3 regions of the Alicyclobacillus sp. CIJ1 genome follow, and region 3 is predicted to be linked to each of the others. Evidence: predicted binding sites of a transcription regulator. Region 3 holds the regulator's gene; each other region holds the start of a gene.

Region 1 (5,693 bases), on a different contig from region 3:
GTCGCGCCCGTAGCGCCGGTACACGTAGTCGATGACTTCGTCCCGGCGATCGCTCGCAAAGTCGATGTCGATGTCCGGCCGCTCCGCTCGCTCGCGCGAGAGAAATCGCTCAAAGAGCAGATTTCGGTTCAGCGCGTCCACCTCCGTCAGATAGAGGCAGTACGCGACCACGGAGTCAGCCGCAGATCCGCGGCCCGCGCAGCGGATGCCGCGAGATCTCGCATATCGGACGATGTCCCAAACGACGAGAAAATAATCGGCATAGCCGAGATCGCGAATGATGGCGAGCTCGTGTTCCAGTCGCATTTGAAGTTCGGGACTCACCTTTCCGTATCGCTCCCGCGCCCCTTGCCACACGAGTTGTTGAAGAAGTTCCACCCCGCCTCGGCCCGACGCATCTCGGTATTCGGGAAACAGAGGCCCTTCCGCGGGAAATACGGGGGAGCACCGCTCGGCGATCTCGACCGTCCGCGCCATGGCTCGCGGATCTTGCGCGAACCTGCGCCTTGCTTCGGCCTCATCGTGCAAATACCCCAGGCGGTTAAACGGGCGCTCGGGATGAGGCGTCTGCAAATGGCACCCCACCCGAATGCAGGTGAGCACATCGTGCACCGCGACTTCCTCCGGGCTGGCGGCGCGAACATCGGTCGCCGCGACGGCGGGCACGCCCGTCGCCTCGGCGAGATGGAGCAAATCCCGCATGCGCCGCGCGCAGCCCGGGAGTCCGTCGGCCGTCCACTCGAGATAAAACCGGTCCCCGAACACATCCCGATATCGCTCCACGAACCTCTGGGCATCCCCGTATGCGCGCCGCGCCAAGGCCCGCTGGACGAACCCGCGCAGCCCTCCCGACAGGACGAGAAGCCCTTCGCTCCGCTCAAACAGATCCGCTTCCCGCAGCCTGGGATCCGCGCGATCCCGAGCCTCCACGTGCATGCGCGTGAGAAGCTCGCATAGGTGACGAAACCCCTTCGCATCTTCCGCCAGAACCACAAGCTGCGATCCGTCCTCCATCGTCAGTTCCGCGCCCGCGATAGGCTTCACACCGTACGCGGCGGCCAACCGATGAAACTCGGGCTGCCCCGCGATGGTATTGCGATCCGTCAAGGCCAGCGCGGGCATGCCCTGCGCGGCCGCCTGCGCGACCAGCGCCTCGATGCTGGAAGCCCCGTCGAGAAACGAATAGGGAGAATGACAGTGCAGATGGACAAACATCGCACGCCCTCCTCAATCCCAAACGCGATACACGCGCCAGACCCCATCCTCGCATTCCAAATCCATGCACGCGCCGACATCCGTCCACACGCGCACCATTCGCCGATCCCGCCCGGCTTTCCACCAGTCGCCCATCTCCCACCATTCATCGAGAACCCATAGAACCTGGTGTCTCTGGCCTTCGTATATGAACGAGCGCGGGAGATCCGCCTCCCATTGCAGCACGGCCAAGGGCCTGCGCACCAAGCGGCTCAACGCGCCATCTCAGCGAGAACCAGCGCCAGGCGTCGTTCGCGAAAATCCGCCGCCATGCCCCGCTGCAACTTCGACCACTTCGACATCCACGCATCCCACGCGTTCAACCGCTCGAGCCGGTTCGCCGAATCCCGCGCCTCGAGGGCGTCGAGCGCCTTCCCTTGCGCCAACAGACCCATCTGCACCGGGCGAAGCTCCGCCACCTCGGTCGCGCACAATTCGACGCCCCAAATTCGCCGCGCCCGATGGATCTCTTCCGGCCACGCCATCTGGGCCCATAAGGCGTCCGGCTGAGGAGTGGGCTTCGCAATCCGCTTTTCCCATCGAATCTCGCGCGCGTCGGTCCACAAAGCGATGGACAGGGTTTGAACGGCCAGCCCCAATCGCACGAGGCGGCTACAAAGGCTTTCCAGACATAGGCGAACTTGCATCTTCGCCTGTTCGAGCGGCACGCCTTCCGCGTCTCCGCGCCACGAGGCGCTCCACGCCTCAGGCGGGCGATCCGGCCGAAGCCCTCTGTTCTCCGTACCCTTCATCCGCCAGATCCGCGCCTGCTCTCCAAAGCGGGCACACAACATGTCCTCCGGGATTTCCGCCAGATCTTTCAGTCGGAAGACGCCCAGGGAGATGAGCTCAGCCTTGGCATCGTCGGGAATCCACCACGACGCCGCGATGGGCGCGCGCATCCAGACGGCCTCATCCTCCCTGTTCAGCAGATCCGGCGCCACGACCAGCGGTTCAGCGCCCAGTTTTCGGTACAGCGCCCCCGGCACCCGCTCCTGCCGGCTCCACGCGAGGAGCATACGAGCCTGCCACGGCGTCTTGGCCAGCGCGAGCACCACCCGCTGTTCCTCCGTCAATCCCCGGCGGATGTCGCGCGCCATCTGCCGGAGTTCCGCGAGGGGGACGCGCGGTCCGGAGAGCTCGATCCAAAACCGCCGCTCGTCCGGATGCGTTTCGACCCACGGCGTATGCGACCACAGCACTTGGCGCAAATGCCTCCAGGGTGTTGATTCGCCTGTAGCCGACTCCACGCGGCAGCCCGGGATGAGCGCCAGAGCTTCCCGTACCGGCATTCCCAGCCGCACCCCTGCCCGCGCTGCGGTGCGAGAGACATCGATGATCCTGCCATCTTCTTCGACCAAAAACGGGCCTTGGCCCTCGCCCAGCAGCCCTTCGCATTCGCCGTACAGACTGTACCGCATCCCACTCACCACCGAACAAATGTTCTATGCCCTCATTATACCCCGAGTCAAGCAGAAAGCAAACATATGTTCGCATTTTTGAACAAAAGAAAAGACCCGCCCTCATGGGCGAATCTCGCACCTCACGATGGGCCGTATCCTCCCCAGCGGGCGAACCGCCGCATCCTCGCACCATTCCTCGGGGCTCCACGCCCAAAGCCCCCCGCTCGCCTCAGAAACATCGGTGCGCCCTGACGCCCCCGCGGCACTCGCGAGCGCGGCCGTCTCCTCCTGAACGAGATCGAGCAACTGGTCCACTTCGATCCCGACCAGCCGAAACGCCGCAAGCGGGGTTGTGTCCGCTTCCCAGATGAATGCGAGGAGCACCGCCACGACGTGCGGACAAAGCGGATCCATCTCCTCGCAGGTGCAGGTGGCCAGCGCTCGCAACCGAGCCGCCGTCTCGCCCGTCGGCACCACCTCCACCTGATGCGCGGACAGAAAATCCAGAAACGACTCGTCCCACTCCCCCGCGTAATGCGCCGCGAGCCAATCGGGGCGCATCGCGAGCCAGCGCGCCACGTCTCGCGCGTGCCCCGCGTAATCCGCGAGCTTGGGCAGCCACACGTCGAAGGCGCGCCGCGTGCCGCCCCGCTCCACCACCGCCCGCCAGCCAGCGCCGTCCCACGCTCTCGAGCGCACCGCTCCCGACATCGCCAGGCGCGTGGCGGCGCGAAGGTGAGACGGATCCACCTCGGCCAGCACGAGCTCCCAGCGCGACGCGTACGGACCGCGCTTCACGGCTCATCCTCCTCCATCACGCCGACCGGGTTCAACGCAAACAACTGATACAGCGCCTCGTCGTCGAGTTCCGTCACCCAGTCCTCCGACACGCGGCTCACCACGTCGGACAGCGCCCGCTTCGCCCGCAGCATCTCGTCAATTCGCTCCTCCAGTGTGCCGGCGCAGATCATCTTGTGCACCTCCACGCCCCGCGACTGGCCGATCCGGTACGCGCGGTCCGTCGCCTGATCTTCCACCGCCGGATTCCACCATCGATCGTAGTGAAACACGTGATTGGCCCGCGTGAGATTCAGCCCCACGCCCCCTGCTCGCAGCGATAGGACGAGCACAGGCGACGCCATTCGCTTGGTCTGATACTGCTCGACGATCTCGCCCCGAGCCTTGGCGGACATGCCGCCGTGCAGGAAAGGCGGCCGAAATCCGAGCTCATCCTCCACCGCTGCGCACAACATCTCGCCCATCTCTCGAAACTGCGTGAAGATAAGCGCGGCCTCCCCGCCGTCCACGACCACGCGCAGGAGATCCAACAGGCTCCGCAGTTTCCCACTCCGCTTGGCAGATGGCCGCCCGCCCGAGATGAGCGCCGGGTGATCGCACACCTGCTTGAGCCGGAGCAACGTGGTCAGAATCGCGCCTCTTCGCGCGATGCCGCTCGGACCACGCGCGATCTGCGCGAACATCTGATCCACCAATGCCTGATACATCGCGGCCTGCTCGGCCGTCAGGAGCGCGCGTTCCTCCACTTCCCACTTCTCCGGGAGCTCCGGCGCAATCGCCGGATCGCTCTTTCGGCGGCGCAGAAGCACCGGACGAAGCAGCAGCTGCAACTGGCGCATGCGCACGCCGCTCAAATCCCGCCCTTCCGCGATGGAACCGAATGTCGTCCGAAACCAGCGCAGCGATCCCAGGTAGCCAGGATTTAAAAAATCCATGAGCGACCACAGCTCATCGAGCCGATTTTCCACAGGCGTGCCCGTGAGCGCGACGCGGTGACGACTCGTCAACGCCCGAAGCGCTCGCGCCTGCTGCGTCGAGGCGTTTTTCACCACCTGCGCCTCGTCGATGGTGACGCAGTCGAACGCCCGCCGGCGGAACACCTCGCCGTCCCGAAGAAGCGTCCCGTACGTGGTGATGACGAGATCGACAGGGTCCGCAAAGGCACGGTCGAGATTCCGGGCGGGCCCGTGATGCACGTACACCGAGAGATCAGGGGCAAACCGTTCAATCTCCGCCTTCCAGTTCGCGACCAGCGAAGTCGGGCAGACGAGGAGATGAGGTCCCGACGCCTCGCCCCGCTCCTTGACCCGAAGCCAGTACGCGATCATCTGCACCGTCTTGCCGAGGCCCATGTCGTCCGCCAGGCAACCGCCGATGCCGAGCTTTCTCAGATGGATGAGCCACGCGTAACCCTGCTCCTGATAGTGACGCAAGGCTCCTCGAAGCGAAGCTGGCGGCGGTTCCGGCTCCGCGTCTCGGCCGAGCGCCCACACGTCCATCCACTGTACGGCGCGCGGCGCCTCCTGGTCCACCTCCATCTTCCCTGGCCCGTCGTGTGCAGTCAGGGCATGCGCGCGCATCCACTCGAGGGGACCCACCGCTTCACCGCGCTCCGGCAGCGCCTCGACCTGGCGCAGCAGATCGGCCAGCGGCACGAGGCGCCAGACCCCATCCACCTGCACGAGCGGCGTTTGCCTTTCCACCATCCTTCGAAACTCCTCCGGCGTGAGCGTGTGATCGTCGATCACGACGGACCAATCGAATCGAGCGACCACATCCGCGGAGAACCTCGGCACGACCTCCGCTCTCCGCCCGCCTCCGCGCCGCGAAGCGCCGCCGTCCATGCGCTCAAGACGAACGCGGATGCGAATGTCCCGCGCCTCCTCGAGCGCTGGCGTCTCCACGACGAACGATGCGCGGCGCAGCGCCGGAAGCTCCTGCGACACAAACCGAGCCATCTCATCGGGGTGGAGCAGGGCTCGCTCTGGTGCAGGCGCGCGCATGGCCCGCGCAATGGCGGGACACAGCCGCGCCGCCTCGCGCAATTTCGGCAGGAAAAAGCGCTCTGGCGCCACCAGCACATCCCCGTTTGCGGCCATTTCCCGGGAAGGGGACTGCCAGTAGGCCGAAAGCGGAATTCGCTCGCCAGTCCAACGATGGCGAAGTTCAAAGCGAAGCGCCCAATCCCCACCGAGATCATCGCCCGGGGGCTCGAGCGAAAAGGCGAGATCGTACGCG
Region 2 (5,693 bases), on a different contig from region 3:
TGGCTGGAACCCGGGGAGGTGCGCGAGCTCGAGCGCGGCGTGGCGGGCGATGTGCTCGGCGCCCTCTACCTGCCGCGCGACGGGAACGTGCACGCGCCGAGGCTCAGCGCGGCGCTGCGGGCGTGTGTGGCCAGCGCGTGCGACGTCTACGAGGGCGAGGAGGTGCTGCGCGTCGAGCGCGATGGTGAGCGCTGGCGCGTCCGGGGCGCGCGAGAGGTGTACGCGGCGGATTGTGTCGTCGTTGCGGCGGGCGCGTGGGCCTCTCCTCTGCTTCGCGCGCTCGGGGTTCCGCTCGAGGTGCGCCCGGTGAAGGGGCAGATGCTCGCCGTCCGCCCTCCGCGCGGCGCTGGGCTGCGCCGCACCGTCTACGACGCCGGAACGTACTTGGTGCCCAAGCGGGATGGCACAGTCGTGATCGGCGCGACGGAAGAGCCGGACGCCGGTTACGACAAGCGCAACACCGTGGATGGCCTCGCTGCACTCGCGGCAAGGGCGCTCGACGCGGTGCCCGGCCTTCGCGGCGGCGAGTGGCTGCGCGCCTGGAGCGGGCTTCGCCCGCGCCTCGCGGGAGAATCGGCCGATCCGGTCATCGGGCCGTGGCCCAGCGCGGAGGGGCTCATTCTCGCCGTGGGCCACTTTCGCAACGGCGTGTTGCTCGCGCCCATCACGGGCCGCATCGTGGCGAGCGCTGCGCTCGGCCGCGCGCCCGAGGATCTGTGGTTGCCGTTTTGGCCGCCAACGCGCTTCTCGGTCTTTGGAGGTGAGGTGCGTGCGGATACGATTGAACGGTAAGGACGTCTCCCTTCCGGACGGCATGACGCTGCGCGATCTCGTCCGTCACTACGATCTCGACGGCGAGCCGGTTGCCATCGAGCGGAACGGCCAGATTGTGGACCGGCAGGCGTTCGAAGCCGAAGTGATTCAGGAGGGCGACGTCATCGAGATGGTGCGATTTGTCGGCGGCGGTTGAGGGGATTTGGGCCGCTTCGCAGACGGGTCGCCCTGTCGCAGACATCCATACGATGGGAGGAGCATGTTTCCCGTGGAACCTTTGGTGATTGCAGGTCGCTCGTTCAACTCCCGGCTCATGGTGGGCACGGGCAAGTACGAATCTCTCGAGGTCATGCGCGAAGCGCTCGACGCTTCGGGCGCCGAGATCGTCACGGTCGCGGTGCGCCGGGTGAATCTCGATGCGCGCGAGACGTCCATCCTGTCCTACATCGATCTCGAGCGCTACACCCTGTTGCCCAACACGGCGGGATGCCACACGGCGGAAGAGGCCGTCCGCACGGCGCGGTTGGCGCGCGCCGCGGGGCTGTCGAACTGGGTGAAGCTCGAGGTCATCTCGGACGACGGCACCCTGCTTCCGGATCCCATCGCGACCGTGGAGGCCGCCGAGACCCTCGTCAAAGAGGGATTCGTCGTGCTTCCCTACACCACGGACGATCACGTCGTGGCCCGGAGGCTTTTGGAGGTGGGCTGCGCGGCCGTGATGCCGTACGGGTCCGCCATCGGCACGGGGCGCGGTCTCGAAGCGGTGGAGCGGATTGCGCGCATCGTCGACGAGATCCGCGGGCGCGTGCCCGTGGTGGTGGACGCGGGCATCGGCGCGCCGTCCGACGCCGCGCTCGCGATGGAGACCGGTGCGGACGCCGTGCTCGTCAACACCGCCATCGCCCGGGCGGGCGATCCGGTCGCGATGGCGCGGGCGATGCGGCTGGCGGTCGAGGCTGGCTATCTCGCGCGGCGCGCCGGTCGGATCCCGAAATCGAGCGTGCCATCGCCTTCGAGCCCAGAGGCGGGCGTCGTTGGCCGGAGTTGAAAGGAAGGCCGCGCCATGACGGATTTCGACTTCAAGGACCGATACTCGCGCCAGATTCGCTTTCGGCCCATCGGCGAGGCGGGACAGGCGCGCATCTCGCAAGTTCGCGTGGCCGTGGTGGGGCTCGGCGCACTCGGGACCGCGAGCGCCGCGCAGCTCGCGCGCGCCGGCGTGGGCTATCTGCGCCTCATCGACCGGGACGTCGTCGAGCCGTCGAATCTGCAGCGCCAGTTGCTGTACACCGAGGAGGACGCCCGGAACGCCACGCCGAAGGCCATTGCGGCGCGCAACGCGCTTGCGGCCGCCAACAGCGGCATCGCCATCGAAGCCGTGGTGGACGATCTCGACGCCTCGAACGCGGAGCACCTGCTCGCCGACGTGGACGTCGTGATCGACGGAAGCGACAACTTCGAGGTCCGATATTTGGTGAACGAAGTCGCGGTCAAGCACAACATCCCGTGGGCCTACGCGGGCGCGGTGGAGGCGCACGGCACGAGCGCGTTTCTGCGCCCCGGCCGGACGCCGTGCCTCGTGTGTCTGCTGGGCTACGGCGCCCGCGTGGGACACGACACGTGCGACACCGTCGGCGTCATCTCGCCCATTGTGCAGTGGATGGCGTCGTACCAGGTGGCGGAGGTGCTGAAGTACCTCGCGGGCCGCGAGGACGCCCTGTCGAACGCCATCCTCCAGGCCGACGTCTGGCATACCGACGTGCGCCTCATCCGCATGGGCGGGCCGAAGCGAGACTGCCCGTGTTGCGGGCGACGCGACTTTGTGGCCCTCCGCGCTGGCCGCCGGGCGCTTTCCATCACCTTCTGCGGCCGCCAGACGATTCAGGTGCGGCCTCAGGAGGACGTGGCGCTCTCGCTGTCAGCGCTCGCCGAGCGCCTGCGGCCGCTTGGCACTGTGCGCGCGAATGACGCTCTGCTCCGATTCGAGACAGAAGGCATCGCGCTCACCGTGTTTCCCAACGGCCGGGCGCTGGTGCACGGTACGGACGATCCCGCCCGCGCCCGTTCGCTTTACGCGCAGTACATCGGCATGTGATACCTAAAGCGGCAGCGTCAACTGAATGTAGTGGGAACCGGGCGCGGTATTCCCTGGTTCCGCGCGCGCAAGTCTTGCCGTCTGCGCGGCCGGCTCGGCGTCCTGCGAGTCCGCGGGCGTCTGCCGCGGCGCAAGACCCGCCATTCGCCTGGCGAGGGTTTCAACCGCGTACAACCGCTCGGCGTACGCGCGCGATGGATAGGCGCGGCCCGCGTACAGCCGTTCGTATCGGGGAACCATCGCCGGGTACGCGCGCTTGAGGACGGAGAAGAACCACGGCTTGACCTCGGGTGCCAGCCGCAGAGGAGACACCATGGCATCCGTAGCGCCTGCCGCCCGGGCGGCCTGCATCACCGCGGCGATGGAGTGGGCGTCGTCCGTCAGGTAGGGGAGCACGGGTGCGACGAAGACACGCACGGGAATTCCGGCCTGCGCGAGCTTCGCCATCGCGCGCAGCCGGACGGCGGGCGGTGGCGTGGCTGGCTCGAATGCGCGCCAGATCTCGGCATCCAGCGTGTGCAGGCTCACGTGCACGCCCTCCAGCCTGGCGCTCCGCAGAAGGTCGATGTCTCGCAGCACGAGTGGCGATCTCGTCGTGATGCTGAACCGGACGCCGTACCGGATGAGGATCTCGAGGCACTGGCGCGTGATGTGGAAGCGCGCTTCGGCTGACTGATACGGGTCCGTCGCCGTGCCGACGGCCACCGTGCCGAGCGAGGCAGCCATCCGCTCGAGGTCTCCGCCTGCTCGCGCCAGCCGCGCTTCGAGTTCGGCCTCGAGAACGGCCGGCAGATCTCGCTTCACGTGGATGCGCGAGCGAAACGTGTCGTCCGCGCTGTACCCGAGATACTCGTGCGTGCCTCGCGCATAGCAGAAGGCGCAACCGTGTCCGCAGCCTCGATACGGATTCAGCGACCATGTAAAGGGCATGTTCGAGGCTCGGACCCGGTTCAGCGCCCGTTTCACCTCGAGATGAAGAAACTTCGGCGCCTCCACCCTGGCACTCCCCCTAGGCTCGACCTGCACAAAACCGAACATATGTTCTGATCCCAGTATACCCCCGCTCCCCCCGTTTCGCAAGTCCCGCGCAATTTCCAGGTGAAACGCCACGCTGTGTGTGCTACTGTATATACAGTTGATTAGACAGATGCCGTGCGCCTGGCTAGGTGGCGAGGCGCGCAGGAGGAGGCGTGAGGGCGATGTGGCTCGACGTGGTGACGCGCGATCTCGTCCGCCTTGCGCTCGCGGAAGACCTGGGCCGTGGCGATCTCACGACCGAAGCGGTCATCCCAGCCGATGCGACAGCGCGCGCGAGCGTGTGGATCAAAGAGCCGTCCAGGGTGTGCGGCACGGACGTGGCCGCGTGGGTGTTTCATGAGGTGGATCCGACTCTCCGGGTCACAGTGGCGTGCGCGGACGGGATCGATCTCGACGGACCTCAAATCGTGATGCGGGTGGAGGGTGCGGCGCGGTCCATCCTCGGCGCGGAGCGCACGGCGCTCAATTTTCTGTCCCGCTTGACGGGCATCGCCACCGCTGCGCGCGACGCCGTCCGCGAGATCGCGGGAACGAGGGCGCGCATCCTGGACACGCGGAAGACCACGCCCGGATGGCGGGCGCTGGAAAAGTACGCGGTCCGCGTTGGAGGCGCCTGGAATCACAGGTTTGCGCTCGACGACATGGTGCTCATCAAGGACAACCACATCGCCATCGCGGGCGGCGTCCGCGAGGCCGTGTTGCGCGCCAAGGCGCGGGCTGGGTTTGCCCACAAGGTCGAGGTGGAGGTCGAATCCCTGGATCAGCTGGAGGAGGCCATTGCGGCGGGGGCCGACGTCGTGCTCCTCGACAACATGGACCTCGAGATCATGCGCGAGGCGGTGCGGCGCACCGGGGGCCGCGTGCCGCTGGAGGCTTCTGGCAACATGCGCCCGGGGCGGCTGAGGGCTGTGGCGGAGACGGGCGTCGACTTCATCTCCATGAGCCACATCACCATGCGCGCCCAGGCCGTGGACGTGGGGCTCGATATCGACGTGGAACTCGCGTAAAGGGGGCTTGTCGACATGGAAGCGGCAGGCGTCGTGATCGTCGGAGCCGGGATCGCAGGGCTCACCGCCGCGCTCGCCGCGGCCGAGGCCGAGGACGTGTGCGTCATCGCTGGGGACGGGCCGCGCGCGTCGAGTTCAGCGCGGGCGCAGGGGGGGCTTGCGGCCGCGCTCAGCGAGGGTGACGAACCGGCACTGCACGCTGCAGACACGCTGCGCGCGGGTGCCGGGCTATGCGACGCTCAGCGGGTGCGCGAATTGACCGACGAAGCGCCGGGTGTCGTCGCGTGGCTCGCACAGCTCGGGGTTCCGTTCGATCGCGACTCGTCCGGGCGGTTCGCCCTGGGCCGGGAAGGCGGCCACACGAGAGGGCGCATCGTCCACGCGGGCGGAGACGCCACCGGGCACTTCATCACCGAAGCGCTTTGGCAGGCGGCCGCGCGCCATCCGCGGATCGAAATCCGTCGGGAGCACTGCGTGGGCCTTGCGCAGGACGCGACGGGGCGGGCCGTCGGCGTGTGGACCTGGGACGGGGCTCGTCAACGATTTGTCGCGGCTCGGCGCGCCGTGGGGCTCGCCACGGGCGGGGTGGGCGCCCTCTTCGGCCGCACGTCGAATCCGCCGAGCGCGGTGGGCGCAGGCGTCGCGCTCGCCTATCACGCGGGCGCCACGCTCGCGAATCTCGAGTTTGTGCAGTTTCATCCGACGCTGTGGCTTGGGCGGGATGGCGAAGCGATGCTTCTCTCCGAGGCGCTGCGCGGCGCAGGCGCGGTGCTCGTCAC
Region 3 (5,693 bases):
GGTGTAGATAGGTGGACATCGCGCCATCGAAGATGACGAAAACGCCAAGCGAGCCCTCGACGTCTCGGGGCGGTCGACGCCACTGGCGCCACACTGCATCACTCATTGCGGATTCTTCCTCTCGTTCACGCCAGAAGTGAAAGGTTTACGAGATTTTCGACATTGTACCACATGCCCGAGCGTGCACGGCATGCCAGCTGAAAAAAGGCGATCCGCCGAAGCGGACCGCCCAGGGCGTGGGTTGCCTGTCACCCGTTCGACTGCCTCTTGCCGTGAGGCACATTCGCCCGGTGATATGCTTTCCAGGGAACCACCGCATCCAGTCGCGAACTCAACATCTGGTTGCGCCGCTCCACAAACGCCTCCACCTCGTGGTTGTGGCTAAGGGCTCCCACGAACGTGAAGTCGTCGTTGTGATGTTGCGTGTGTTCACCTGACATCTGGCCCACCCCCGGCTTAGCATGACTCCATCCTGCCGGCTTCATGCCTTCACCACGTCGCGCCCGACGACCGCAATTGTTCATCCAGCCATGCGCGCACGCCTTCCATGGGGATTCTGACCTGTTCCATCGAATCGCGCATCCGGATGGTCACCTGTCCGTCCGATTCCGACTCGAAATCATACGTCACGCAGAAGGGCGTGCCGATCTCGTCCTGCCTGCGATATCGCTTCCCAATAGACCCCGTCTCATCGTAATCGGCACTATACACCTGAATCAGGTCCAGGTACAGACGGTGCGCCGGTTCGTTCAGCTTCTTCGACAGAGGCAACACCGCGACCTGGTAAGGCGCGAGCTTCGGGTGCAGCCGGAGAACGACGCGCGTGTCGCCTTCCGCCACTTCTTCCTCGTCGTAGGCGTCCGCGAAGACCGCGAGAAACAGGCGATCAGCGCCGATCGAAGGCTCGATGCAATAGGGAATGAAGGGCTCTCGGCCTTCCTCCTGCACCATCATGTTCTCCCCGGAGTGCTCCTGGTGTGCCTTGAGGTCGTAATCGGTGCGATTCGCGACACCCAAAAGCTCGCCCCAGCCGAACGGAAAATGGTACTCGATGTCCGTCGTCGCCTTGCTGTAGTGGGACAGTTGCTCCTTCGCGTGATCGCGAAACCGCAGATGTTCCGCCTTGATCCCGAGTGAGAGCAACCAGTCCATACATGTCTGCCGCCAATACGCAAACCATTTTTCGTCTTCGCCTGGCGCGCAGAAGAACTCGAGCTCCATCTGTTCGAATTCGCGCGTGCGGAAGATGAAGTTCCCGGGCGTAATTTCGTTTCGGAAGCTTTTGCCAAACTGGCCGATGCCAAACGGCAGTTTCTTGCGCATGGTGCGTTGGACGTTTTTAAAGTTCACAAAAATGCCTTGCGCGGTCTCGGGGCGGAGATAAACCTCGTTGGCCGCGTCTTCGGTCACGCCTTGAAACGTGCGGAACATCATGTTGAACTGCCGGACGTTCGTAAAATCGCGAGCTCCGCAGTTAGGGCAAGCGATTTGAAGTTCCTCAATCAGACGCTCCATTTCGGCAAACGGCAGGCCGTCCACCACCAACGACTTCCCCTGCGCCTCTGCAGCCTCTTCAATGAGTTTATCCGCCCGGAAGCGTGCCTTGCACTGACGGCAGTCCACCATCGGGTCGTGGAAGTTTGCCACGTGTCCAGACGCCACCCACACCTGCTTATTCATGAGGATGGCCGAATCCAGACCGACATTCAACGGATTTTGCTCGATGAAAAACCGCCACCAGGCGCGCTTCAAATTGTGTTTGACCTGGGCGCCGAGCGGCCCATAATCCCACGTGTTGGCCAATCCGCCGTAAATCTCGGAACCAGGGAAAATAAAGCCTCGCCGCTTTGCGAGCGACACCAACGTGTCCATTGTGACCTGCATCGACTGTTCCTCCTGCTCGTCCTCAATATGGCTATGATAGCCGAGGCCGGCGCGTATGCGCAACGGAGCGCGTCCGCTGTGCCTATTTTGGCAGGGTGTTGTGTATAATGAAACTCCGACTGGTCTCATACCGGCGCGAGCGGTCGCAGCATGGGGGGAGAGTTCGTGAAAACCAAGCAACGCGTCAAAATGGTGTTTCTCGACATCGATGGCACGCTGTTTGTAAACGGCCGGATCGTGCCCAAAAGCGCCGCGGCGGTCGCCAAACTCATTGAAAACCACATTCCGGTCGCCGTGTGCACGGGTCGGAGCGTCATTCATGCGCAGCACGTGCAGGCCTCGCTCGGGATCCCATACGGCATCTATTTTAACGGCGGTTTGGTAAAGGCCGGAGATCGAGAAATCTTTGCTCTGCCTTTCTCGCGCGAAGTGGTTCGCGGCATCCTACAAGCGGCGGAGCGCCGCGGCATTCAGACCATCATTCACACGCACGATCACGCCTTCAGCCTGCGGCCTATTCCACCGCAATATCTTCCAGTCCTCGCGTCCTACGACTTCCCGCCCATCGCCTGCGAGCCGAGGATGGCCGATCGGCTGGACGAGATCGGCGTCTTTCAGCTGAACGCATTCATGACCGCCGAGTGGGACGACGTGTTCGAGCGCGAGTTCCCCGAATGCTACGTATACCGCTGGCATGAACAGGCCGTCGACTTCCAGCGACGCAAGTCCGACAAGTCCATCGGCGCGATGCACCTCCTCTCGTATCTGGGCATCGCACCTGAGGACGCCGTGCACATCGGAGACGGCGGGAACGACATCGGCATGTTCCGCACCATGGGGTACTCCTTCGCCATGGGCAACGCGAATGACGAGGTCAAGCGCGCGGCCAAACGCGTCACGTCAAGCGCCGACGAGGGCGGCGTAGCGGACGCTTTGGCCGAACTTGGGCTCATCTGAGATCCCCCTATCCGAACACGTGTTTGCACCTTCCCGCGCGACGTGGTAGAATGGGTGCGAAGGGAGTGGGAACGGTGAGCGGTCTCACGGCTCGTCAACGCGCAATTCTCGAGTTTATCCGAAAAAACATCCGCGAAAAAGGATACCCGCCATCGGTGCGAGAGATTGGGGAAGCGGTCGGGTTGGCGTCCAGCTCGACGGTTCACGGGCATCTCGAACGACTGCAGCAGAAGGGTTATCTGCGTCGAGATCCGACCAAACCGAGAGCTCTGGAACTCCTTGTGGACGACGAGGAACCGGGGGATGTCGTGCTCGCTCCCATCGTCGGTCGCGTCACGGCAGGACTTCCCATCTCGGCGCTGGAAGACATCGAAGGATACTTGCCTTTGCCCCGCGACGTGGCGAAAGGCGATGAGGTCTTCGCGCTGCGCGTGATCGGTGAGAGCATGGTGAATGCGGGCATTCTGGATGGAGATCTCGCCATTGTTCGGCGGCAGACGTCGGCCGATAACGGCGACATCGTCGTGGCCATGACTGATGAAGACGAGGCCACCATCAAGCGGTTTTACCGGGAGGATGGCCGTGTGCGCCTCCAACCAGAAAACGACGCGATGTCTCCCTTGTACTTTCCGAACGTAACCATCCTGGGCAAGGTCATCGGGATCTTTCGGCAGATCCGATAGAAAGAAAAACATGCGGCGCAAGCCTCTTTTGCTTCGCCGCATCTTCAGAGCACCTCTACAAGACCAGGCATCGAGATACGTCAGGCGGTCACAGAGAGCGTCCTCGCTCCGACTGGAGCCAGTCGCTTTGGATCTTCTCCATCGTCTTCTTGCTCGTCTCCGGCACGACCCGCTGCATGAAGACGGCCATGGCGATGCAGAAGAGCGCGAAGATCCAAAACGTCCACGTCCCGCCAATCGCCTGCAACAAAATCGGGAAAAACTGTGCCACGAGATACGTGGCGAACCACAGCGCAAAGGATGCGATAGCCATCGCGCGGCCGCGGATAGCGGTCGGATAGATCTCGGACAACACAATCCACACGCCGCCGCCCCAGGAAAGCTCATACGCAATCGTGTGCGCAAACACGAGCGCGAGAACCAGCCACGTGATCATGTGCGGCAGCGAAAAGGCGATGCCGAGGACGACGAGGAAGAGCGCCATGAGCATCCCGTTCCACACAAGCAACCGCTTTCTTCCGACGCGATCGACGATGAGCATGAGCACAATGACGAAGATGACCTTGATGGCGCCAATCCAAACGGTGTCGTAGAACGACGCGTTGGTGCCTGCGCCGGCCGCCTTGAAGATCATCGGGGCGTAATAGCCCACCGCGTTGGTGCCCGTGAACTGCTGAAAAATCGCGAGCACAATGCCGATGCCGAGCGCCTTTCGAATGCCCGGGCGCGACAGTTCCTGTAACAACGAATCCGGCACAACTTCGAGCGATTTGCGAATCTCCTCGGCGTCCCACCGCGCGCGCTCGGGACCGCTCACGCGTTCCAGAATCGAGATGGCTTGCGCTTCGCGTCCCCGTTTCATCAGATACCTTGGACTCTCCGGCACAAAGAACAGCAGCGCGAAGAAGATGACAGCCGGGATGACGCCCATGGCAAACATCCAGCGCCAGCCTGTCGTCTGGTTCCAGGCCGTGGTATGCGAACTCACGATGGCCGCGTTCACAAAGTAGACGATAAAAATCCCGGACACAATCGCCAACTGGTTCGACCCGACTAATCGCCCGCGGATCCGCGGTGGTGCGATTTCGGCAATGTAGAGCGGTGACAACAGCGATGCCAGCCCGATGCCGACGCCCCCGATGAACCGCCCGGCCACCAACACGCCTACGCTCGGCGCGAAGGCCGAGATCAGGCTCGATGCGATGAAGATCACGCCCGCGACCGACAGCGCTTTCTTCCTCCCAAACGAGTCGCCGAGGAAGCCCGCAATCAGCACGCCGAGCATGGCGCCGAGATCGATGCTGCTCGAGACGAGGCCGGTGGTCGCGGCGCTCATATGAAACTCCGACTTCAAAAACTCGTTCGCCCCTGCGATCACGCCCGTGTCATACCCGAAGAGGAGCCCGCCAAGCGATGCAATCACGACGACCGTCACGACATAGCCCAGATTCGGCCGATACTCAGCCTGAGCCAATTCTGCCTGCATCAAGATTCAGTCACCTCCTAGGTGCGCACTTTGCCGGAATCCCTTTGTCCTGTCCTTTGCCAGTGGACGCCTTCGGTTCGTCCTCGAATCGCCCGACGCCGGTCTCACCCCCTTTCAGCCATGAGCGTGTCACAAAGACGCCACCGCCTGGACTGGCCCCACTCGCAATGCAAGGTCTACGAAACGGGTCCATCCGTCGAGCACGCCCGGCACCTGGGTCAGGTCCGCGGACCACAACTCGGTGTCCGAAAGAATGGCGCGCGCTGAGGCCTCGACGTCGTCTTGCCACAACCCCTTAAGCCGGGGCCCAGCCGGATCCGGCTCAGTTGCGTGTTCCATGCCTGGCCGATACGCCAGGCACACCGCCGCGATGGCCGCCGTGAGCCTCTTGGCGTCTCCGAACCGCTCCACCGCGTCCAGGAGCGTCGGCACGAGACGGATTCTTGCCTTCGAGATGGCGTTTGTGGCAATCGAACGCAATTTGTGCTCCAGATACGGATTCTGAAACCGCTCGAGCACATTACGCGCGAAATCGCGCAACCTCTCCGGACGAGTCACATGGGACTCGGTGGCCGGCACGATTTCGTCCTGCACGAGCTGGTGAACGAACCGCGAGAGCGTCGGGTGCTCCATCACCCCAAGCACCGTTTCGAGGCCCGCCATGAGACCCAGGTTTGCGAGCG

Evidence for each region. The regulator LexA, encoded in region 3, represses DNA repair genes until DNA is damaged. The targets are predictions, from matches to a motif close to CGAACATATGTTCG.
Region 1: a site for LexA is predicted at 2,735-2,748, ahead of AC27E8_RS14040 (Y-family DNA polymerase). Genes of this name have one in related genera too.
Region 2: a site for LexA is predicted at 3,901-3,914, ahead of AC27E8_RS03930 (SPL family radical SAM protein). Genes of this name have one in related genera too.

What each region holds. Positions count from the first base shown of each region.
Region 1 covers NZ_BAAJPH010000143.1:201,553-207,245, reverse strand. Annotated here, with positions in the region: gene AC27E8_RS14050 (DNA polymerase III subunit alpha) at 1-1,215, opposite strand, end outside; gene AC27E8_RS14045 (DUF6504 family protein) at 1,228-1,440, opposite strand; gene AC27E8_RS14040 (Y-family DNA polymerase) at 1,467-2,675, opposite strand; gene AC27E8_RS14035 (SWIM zinc finger family protein) at 2,778-3,455, opposite strand; gene AC27E8_RS14030 (DEAD/DEAH box helicase) at 3,452-5,693, opposite strand, start outside.
Region 2 covers NZ_BAAJPH010000067.1:98,394-104,086, forward strand. Annotated here, with positions in the region: gene thiO (glycine oxidase ThiO) at 1-792, shown strand, start outside; gene thiS (sulfur carrier protein ThiS) at 770-970, shown strand; gene AC27E8_RS03920 (thiazole synthase) at 1,034-1,822, shown strand; gene AC27E8_RS03925 (ThiF family adenylyltransferase) at 1,838-2,869, shown strand; gene AC27E8_RS03930 (SPL family radical SAM protein) at 2,873-3,865, opposite strand; gene nadC (carboxylating nicotinate-nucleotide diphosphorylase) at 4,069-4,914, shown strand; gene nadB (L-aspartate oxidase) at 4,930-5,693, shown strand, end outside.
Region 3 covers NZ_BAAJPH010000102.1:23,383-29,075, reverse strand. Annotated here, with positions in the region: gene AC27E8_RS06930 (bifunctional homocysteine S-methyltransferase/methylenetetrahydrofolate reductase) at 1-106, opposite strand, end outside; gene AC27E8_RS06925 (hypothetical protein) at 249-485, opposite strand; gene AC27E8_RS06920 (glycine--tRNA ligase) at 490-1,884, opposite strand; gene AC27E8_RS06915 (Cof-type HAD-IIB family hydrolase) at 2,050-2,841, shown strand; gene lexA (transcriptional repressor LexA) at 2,916-3,524, shown strand; gene AC27E8_RS06905 (sugar porter family MFS transporter) at 3,613-5,010, opposite strand; gene AC27E8_RS06900 (tagaturonate reductase) at 5,140-5,693, opposite strand, start outside.